Regions from separate parts of the Streptomyces sp. NPDC057445 genome, predicted to be linked through region 2. Evidence: riboswitches for the same ligand, from Rfam matches in the RefSeq annotation. Region 2 holds a riboswitch; the other holds the start of a gene.
The links. Region 2 has a riboswitch for cobalamin ahead of ACFU5O_RS01400 (prenyltransferase/squalene oxidase repeat-containing protein). Riboswitches for the same ligand answer to the same signal wherever they lie in the genome.
Positions count from the first base shown of each region.

Region 1: another riboswitch for cobalamin. It lies ahead of metE (5-methyltetrahydropteroyltriglutamate--homocysteine S-methyltransferase); the one in region 2 lies ahead of ACFU5O_RS01400 (prenyltransferase/squalene oxidase repeat-containing protein).

Region 1 is NZ_JBHVDH010000036.1:180-4,386, forward strand. Features, by position in the region: gene metE (5-methyltetrahydropteroyltriglutamate--homocysteine S-methyltransferase) at 1-2,182, opposite strand, end outside; cobalamin riboswitch at 2,357-2,579, opposite strand; gene ACFU5O_RS35910 (peptidylprolyl isomerase) at 3,088-3,582, shown strand; gene ACFU5O_RS35915 (SDR family NAD(P)-dependent oxidoreductase) at 3,810-4,207, shown strand, end outside.
Region 2 is NZ_JBHVDH010000001.1:312,539-316,745, forward strand. Features, by position in the region: gene ACFU5O_RS01390 (hypothetical protein) at 1-82, shown strand, start outside; gene ACFU5O_RS01395 (MBL fold metallo-hydrolase) at 215-1,252, shown strand; cobalamin riboswitch at 1,367-1,501, shown strand; gene ACFU5O_RS01400 (prenyltransferase/squalene oxidase repeat-containing protein) at 1,612-2,865, shown strand; gene ACFU5O_RS01405 (SCO2322 family protein) at 2,925-3,602, shown strand; gene ACFU5O_RS01410 (energy-coupling factor transporter transmembrane component T) at 3,599-4,207, shown strand, end outside.

The DNA of each region.
Region 1 (4,207 bases), on a different contig from region 2:
CAAGTCCCTTGCGCAGCAGGGCTGCCGCTTCGTCAGCGGCCGGTACGCGGGGTGAGTGGATGTCGTACACGCCCGGTCCGACCTCCCGCGGGTAGCCCGCCGTGGCGAGTTCACCGGCGACCTGCATATGGGACCGGGCGGCTTCCAGGCTGATGACATCGGCGTCCAGGTCCTCGATCGCCTGGAGAATGTCGCCGAACTCGGCGTAGCACATGTGCGTGTGGATCTGGGTGCCGGGCCGGACGCCGCCGGTGGTGAGGCGGAACGCCTCTGTCGCCCAGTCCAGATAGCGGGGCCGGTCGGCAGCCCGCAACGGGAGGGTCTCGCGCAGGGCCGGTTCGTCGACCTGGATGACCGACGTGCCCGCGGACTCCAGATCGGTGACCTCGTCGCGCAGGGCCAGCGCCACCTGGCGTGCGGTGTCGCCGAGCGGCTGGTCGTCGCGGACGAAGGACCAGGCGAGCATGGTGACCGGGCCGGTGAGCATGCCCTTGACCGGCCGGTCGGTGAGCGACTGGGCGTACAAGGTCCAGCGCACGGTCATCGGCCCGGAGCGGGAGATGTCGCCGGCGAGGACCGGCGGGCGGACGTAGCGGGTGCCGTACGACTGGACCCAGCCGTGCTGGGTGGCGAGGTAGCCCGTCAGCTGTTCGGCGAAGTACTGCACCATGTCGTTGCGTTCAGGCTCGCCGTGCACCAGGACGTCGATCCCGGCCTTCTCCTGGAAGGCGATGTTTTCCGCGATCTCGGCCCTGATGCGCTTCTCGTAGCCGGTGGTGTCGGTCCGGCCGGCGCGCAGGTCGGCGCGGGCGGACCGCAGTTCAACGGTCTGCGGGAACGAGCCGATGGTGGTGGTCGGCAGCAGCGGCAGGCCGAGATGGGCGCGCTGCGCCGCGGTCCGCTCGGCGTACGGCTGGGCGCGGCGTCCGTCGACGTCGGTGACGGCCGCCGTCCGGGCCCGTACGGCCGGGTCATGGGTGATCGCGGAGCCGGCCCGGGAGGCGAGATCGGCCCGGTTGGCGGCGAGTTCGGCGGCGATCGTGTCGGTGCCCTGGGTCAGGCCCTTGGCAAGCGTGACGATCTCCGCGCTCTTCTGCCTGGCGAATGCCAGCCAGCGCAGGATCTGCGGGTCGATGTCCCGCTCGCCCGCGGTGTCCAGCGGAACGTGGAGGAGCGAGCAGGAGGCGGCGACATCGACCTGGCCCGCGAGGCCCAGCAGGGTGGCGAGGGTGGTGAGGGACTTCTCGTAATCGTTGATCCAGATGTTGCGGCCGTCCACCACGCCGGCGACCAGGCGCCTGCCCGGCAGCCCGCCGACCGCGGCGAGATCGTCGAGGTTGGCGGCGGCCGGACCGGTGAAGTCGAGCGCGAGGCCGTCGACGGGGGTCCTGGCCAGGACCGGCAGTGCCTCACCGAGCCGGTCGAAGTAGGAGGCGACCAGCAGACGCGGCCGGTTCTCGAGTCCGCCGAGGTCCCGGTACGCCCTGGCGACGGCGTTCAGCTCGGCGGGGGTGCGGTCCTGAACGAGTGCGGGTTCGTCAAGCTGCACCCACTCGGCGCCCGCGGCCTTCAGGTCCGACAGCACATCGGCGTACACCGGAAGCAGACGGTCCAGCAGGGTCAGCGGCTCGAAGTCCGCGGGGACGCCGGGGGCGGGCTTGGCCAGCAGCAGATAGGTGACCGGCCCGACGAGCACGGGGCGCGGGGTGAGACCGAGCGCGAGCGCCTCGGCCAGCTGGGCGACCTGCTGGGTGGAGTCGGCGGAGAAGTCGGTGTCGGGGCCGAGCTCCGGGACCAGGTAGTGGTAGTTGGTGTCGAACCACTTGGTCATCTCGAGCGGGGCCACGTCCTGCGTGCCGCGAGCCATGGCGAAGTAGCCGTCCAGGGGTTCCGCGGCGACGGCGGCCCGGTGGCGCTCGGGGATCGCGCCGAGCATCACGCTGGTGTCGAGAACGTGGTCGTAGTACGAGAAGTCGCCGGTGGGCACCTCGTGGACGCCGGCTTCGGTCAGTTGCCGCCAGTTGGCCCGGCGCAGTGCGGACGCGGTGTCCCGGAGGGCGTCGGCGGTGACGCGGCCCTTCCAGTAGCCCTCGATCGCCTTCTTCAGTTCCCGGTTGCGCCCCTGCCGGGGATAGCCGTACACGGTGGCCCGTGCGTCCACGGTCGCTGACTTGCTGGTCACGGAACTCTCCTTCGCGAGCATGTCTCCGATATGACCCCGGGACAGGTCGAGAGCGCGAAGGAACGGCGCACCGGGCGGCCGGTGTTGCTGCCGCCACCTGGTGTGTACTCCCCGGACTTTCGTCCGGGGTGCTCCCAACCCGCCCTCGAGGTCACCGGGATCTCCGCGCGCGTACGTCGCGTGCGGGCAACGGGCAGGTCTTCGGACTCGCGGGCACATCTGCCGGTCTCCCGGCGGACACCTACTGGCCGTCGCTTCCCGGACCCGGGCGGGCCCAGTGCGTATGACGGCGGTCGTTCCCACTCACCGCTGCGGGGCAGTCCCGGATTCCCACCGGGTTCCCTCTTACGACGCGCCTGCCTGGCGGACAGGGCGAACCAGCTGCACGAGCCAGACTATGCGCTACGAGCGCACGTGTGGACACCACCGGTGGGAAGACGCCCGCCATCGGCGGGGCCGCTCGCTCCGGCACCGCTTCCCGTCCGTTCCGGCGGACCTGGTCCCGACAGGTGCGACGCGACCTCTCGGCATGGGCCTGCCACGTCCACGGATCGCGACGGCCGACCACGAGCCGTGCCGCCGTCCCCGGACGCCGCCGTGCGGTCGCGGCGCGCCTTCCGGACACCGGCAGCGACCGCTGCACCGCTGCACCGCTCCAGGACCCTGCCCCGGCAGCCGGCGCGATGGAACCGGCACTCGGCCGGACCGATGCCGACTCCTGGAAGAACCTTTTCCGTGGGCCTCTCCCCGTCCCGAGCGGCGCTGCCGGGCATCCGTCGACGGCCGGTGCTTCCGGCCCGACTCCGGCCTTCGCGGGGAGCCGACCGAGAGTCACGGGGTCCCACCGGTCCTTCTCACGGTGGGTCCGATGTGAGATCTGTGACCGCGGGTGTCAGGATGAAGCCATGAGTAACGTTTTCTTCGACATCACCATTGACGACAAGCCCGCAGGCCGGATCGTCTTCGAGCTGTTCGACGACGTGGTCCCCAGGACCGCCAAGAACTTCCGCGAGCTCGCCACCGGCGAGCACGGCTACGGCTACGAGGGCTCTTCGTTCCACCGCGTCATCCCCGACTTCATGCTGCAGGGCGGCGACTTCACCGCCGGCAACGGAACGGGCGGCAAGAGCATCTACGGCGAGAAGTTCGCCGACGAGAACTTCCAGCTCAAGCACACCAAGCCGGGCCAGCTCTCCATGGCCAACGCGGGCCCGAACACCAACGGCTCGCAGTTCTTCATCACCACCATCGTCACCGACTGGCTGGACAACAAGCACGTCGTCTTCGGCGAGGTCGTCGAGGGCATGGACATCGTCAAGCAGATCGAGGGCCTGGGCTCGCGCAGCGGCGCCCCCAAGGCGAAGATCACGATCGCCAAGTCGGGCGTCGTCGAGTCCTGATCCACGCGCGCGACGTCCGGGGCCGGGCACATTGCCTCCGCAGGTGCCGCCCGGCCCCGGTCCGCCGAATCGATCCTGGACATCCGGGCGTTGACGGTGGTTCGCGACCGGGCACCGCGGTCCGGGTTCGAGGCCCCCGGCGACAACGACCGTTCATTCGGATGAGATGCGGCGTCGACCCGGCCACGACTTGTCTTCGAGCGCACTTCAATTCGTAGGTTCGAGGCATGGCAACTCCACAGCACAGGATCGAATCGGGCTTCGGCGCCCGAAGCACCGCACAGGACGTTGTGCGCGGCATCGACCTCACAGGAAAACTGGCGATCGTCACCGGCGGCTATTCGGGCCTCGGACTGGAGACGGCACGGGCGCTTGCCGGTGCCGGCGCCGCCGTCCTGGTGCCCGCCCGGCGTCCCGCGGTCGCCAGGGAAGCTGTCGGTGGTATCGACGGCGTGGAGGTCGATGAACTGGATCTCTCGGATCTCGAGAGCGTCCGTCGCTTCACCGAGCGCTTCATCGCCTCCGGCCGCACCATCGACCTGATGATCAACAACGCCGGGATCATGGCCTGCCCGGAGACGCGGGTCGGACCGGGCTGGGAGGCACAGTTCGCGACCAACCACCT
Region 2 (4,207 bases):
ACGTCAGGACCTGCTCCTCGTCCACGACGACGGCGACTGGTGGATCGCCCTCGGAGAGGGAGATCCGGCCGCGGGCCGGTGAACAGGCCCCGGTGCGACCGGCCCCGGGCCGACGACGGGAGCGCGGGAGGGACTTCCCGACGACCCGTCTGACTATTCGTCAGTTCTCGGTACAGTGAGCAATGCCCGTGCCGCACAGGGGAGACGAGGTCGTATGTCACAGGTGACGGAGCACGGCGGAGGGGTCTGGTCGCTCCGGGTCCCCATCCCGGACAACCCGCTCGGCCACACCCTGGTCCATGTCCTCGACACCGCCCGCGGGCCCGTCCTGATCGACACCGGCTGGGACGACCCGGCCTCCTGGACGGCACTCGCCGGGGGCCTGGACGCGCTCGGCATCCCGGTCGCCGACATCCACGGCGTCGTCATCACCCACCACCACCCCGACCACCACGGCCTGTCCGGCCAGGTGCGCGAGGCGTCCGGCGCCTGGATCGCGATGCACGCCGCCGACACGGCCGTCGTACGCCGCACCCGCGAGGCCCGCCCGGGCGTCTGGCTCGGTTATCTCGCCGACAAGCTCGCCGCCGTCGGCGCCCCGGAAGAGCATCTGGCCCCTCTCCGAGCGGCCCGTGCAGGCGGCCGGATGCGGACGCTCCCCGGCCTGGGAGCCGCTCTGCCGGACCGCGAGATCGTCCCCGGCGAACTCCTCGACCTGGCGGACCGACGGCTGCGCGCGATATGGACACCCGGCCACACCCCCGGCCATGTCTGCCTCCATCTGGAGGAGGATCACCCCGCGAACCTCCCGGGCCACGGCCGCCTCTTCTCCGGCGACCATCTGCTCCCCGGGATCTCACCCCACATCGGCCTGTACGAGGACCCCGACGACTCCACCGTCACGGACCCGCTCGGTGACTACCTCGACTCCCTGGAGCGCATCGGCCGTCTCGGCGTCGCCGAAGTCCTCCCTGCCCACCAGCACGCCTTCACCGGCGCCGCGGCCCGCGTCCGTGAACTGCTCGTCCACCACGAGGCCCGGCTCACCGGACTGCTGGCACTGCTCGCGACCCCGCTCACCCCCTGGCAGCTCGCCGAGCGGATGGAGTGGAACCGCCCCTGGGAGCAGATCCCGTACGGCTCACGGAACATCGCCGCCTCGGAGGCCGAGGCCCATCTGCGCCGTCTGGTGAAACTGGGGCGCGCAGAGGCCGTGCCGGGCAGCGCCCCGGTGACCTACGTGGCGGTGTGACCGGGAGGAGGGACCGGCCACGGCTGTGACGGGGGACGCTGTGGGCGACGCCGCGGCGCGCCACCGGCCGCGGGTGTGACCTACGCCCCGGTATCCGGCCCGGGCCGGGCGGCTACGGGCCGGTACAGTGAGCGGGTCGTCATCATTCCCGTACGAGGGGAAGCCGGTGCAAATCCGGCACTGACCCGCAGCCGTGAACCGCCGTCGCAGGCGGTCAGTCGGAATGCCTCGTACCAGGACATGACCGGCTCGTGCCATCGGGAACCCGGTGGCTGAGGCACCGTCGAGGTATACGGGGCCGGAGTCTGGTGCCTAGCGTGCCTGTGCCCGGCCTCCCCGCAGGAGAGGCACCGCCCGCCATGACCGTTCGCCGTAGCGCAGCCGCGCTCACCGCCGCTTCCGCCGTGCTCTGGGGGGCCGTGGCCGGCGCCCCGGCCGCGATCGCCGCGCCCTCTCCCACGCCCGAGCCCGTGATCCCCGCAGGGCTGTTCGGCACGACGGACCCGACCTACGACGGCGTCTGGCGGCAGTCGCTGGCGCTGAGCGCCCAGGACGCCCTCAAGGAGGTCCCCTCGGCGAAGGCCGTGGACTGGCTGACCGGACAGCAGTGCGCGAACGGCGGCTTCGCCTCGTACCGCGCGGACGCCACCGAGCCGTGCGACGTGAAGACGGTGCTGGACACCAACGCCACCGCGGCGGCGCTGCAGGCCCTCACCGCACTCGGCGGACACAAGGACGAGATCAAGAAGGGCCTCGCCTGGCTCAAGTCCGTGCAGAACGCGGACGGCGGCTGGAGCTACAACCCCGGGATGCCGTCCGACGCCAACTCCACCGCGATCGTCATCGGCGCCTTCGCCGCGGCGGACGCCCGGCCGGCGACGATGACGTCCGACAGCGGGAAGACGCCGTACGACGCGCTCGTGTCGTTCGCCGTCCCGTGCACGGACAAGGCCGCCGGGGGGGCGTTCGCGTACCAGCCGGACAAGGCGGGCAAGCTGATCGCCAACGGTGACGCCACCGCGGCGGCCGTGCTCGGCGGCCTCGGCCGCGGCATGGTCGTCAAGGGCCCGAAGCCCGGCGGCGCCCCGAAGTGCGACACCCCCGCCAAGGCGACGCCCGAGCAGTCCGCCCGCAACGGCGCGGCCTACCTCGCCAAGACCCTGGCCAAGACCGGCCACCTCGACTCCCCGCCGCTGCCCGGCGCCGCCGACCCGGCCCCGCAGCCCGACTTCGGCAACACCGCCGACGCGGTCGTCGCGCTCTCCGCCGCCGGACACAAGGACAAGGCGGCCGCATCGGTCGCCTGGCTCGAGAAGAACTCCGCAGCCTGGGCGAAGCAGGGCGGGCCCGCGGCGTACGCGCAGCTCGTCCTGGCCGCACACGCCTACGGCGCCGACCCCCGGAACTTCGGCGGTGCCGACCTGGTCCGGCAGCTGAACGCGACCGGACCCGCACCCGAGTCCACGGTCGCACCGACCCCGCCCGCGGCGGCCGAGGAGGCCGAGACGACCGGGGGCGACAGTGCCGGCATCTGGTGGATCGTCGGCGCGGGTCTGGCGGCGGGCGTCGGCGTCGGCTTCCTGTTCAGCGGCCGCCGGAAGAACAAGAAGTGATCCGCAGGCGGTTCGCAGGGCCGGCCCCGGCTGCCGCTCTGGCGCTGGCCTTCGGCGTGATGTTCACGCTGATGGCCGGCGCGCCCGCGCACGCCGCGGGATACCGGTACTGGTCGTTCTGGCAGTCCGACGGCAGCACGGGCGGCTCCGGTGGTACGGGGACCTCCGGCGGCTCCTGGACGTACGCCACCCAGGGCCCGGCCACCGCCCGCCCTGCCGACGGCGAGGTGAACGGCTTCCGCTTCTCCGTCAGTGCCGACTCCGCGGACTCGGCGAAACCGCGCACCGCCCCCGACTTCAAGGCGCTGTGCGCGGGCACGCCCGCGAAATCCGGCACCAAGCGCGTCGGCGTCGTCATCGACTTCGGCACCCCGGCGGACGCGCCCCAGGGCGAGAGCCCGCCGGCCCCCGGCCGCCGCACGGCCTGCGCCCGGGTCGACCCGTCCGCCTCGAGCGCGGACGCCCTCGCCGCGGTCGCCAAGCCCCTGCGGTACAACAGCGACGCGCTGCTCTGCGCGATCTCCGGCTACCCGGAGTCGGGCTGCGGCGAGCAGATCCAGGGCGACGGCCCCGCGGCGGCCGAGCCGGCCCCGGCCTCGGAGCCCGACGCCTCCGGCGCGCAGGACGACGGTCCGAAGGACGACAGCGGCCCTTCTGTGGGCGTCATCGCCGGTGTCGCGGCCGTCGCCGCACTGGGCGCCGCGGCGTTCTGGCAGGCACGCCGCCGCCGCGGATGACCGCGGCCATGTCGCGGACGGCCCCTGTCCTACGGGGAGTACGGGGAGTACGGGCAGTACGCCGAGCACCGGCGGCCCTCCGCGCGCCCGAGGCGAACCGGAGCAACGCGCTGCATGCCGGGGCGTGGTGGGTGTGGGCCCTCGGGCTCGCGACCGCCGCCTCCCGGACCACCAACCCGCTGCTCCTCGCCCTGTTGGTCGGCGTCGCCGGGTACGTCGTGGCGGCCCGCCGCACCGACGCGCCGTGGGCCCGCTCTTACGGCGCCTTCGTCAAGCTGGGCCTCTCCGTCCTCGCGATCCGGCTGGTCTTCTCCGTCGTCCTCGGCTCCTCGATCCCAGGCACGCAGGTGCTGCTGACACTTCCCGAAGTGCCTCTGCCCGACTGGGCGCAGGGCATCAGGATCGGCGGCCGGGTGACGGCCGAACAGCTGGTGTTCTCGCTCTACGAAGGACTGAAGCTGGCCACGCTGCTGATCTGCGTGGGCGCGGCGAACGCGCTCGCCAACCCGGCACGGCTGCTGAAGTCGCTGCCCGCCGCGCTGTACGAGGCCGGGGTCGCCGTCGTCGTCGCCATGACGTTCGCGCCGAACATGGTCGCGGACGTG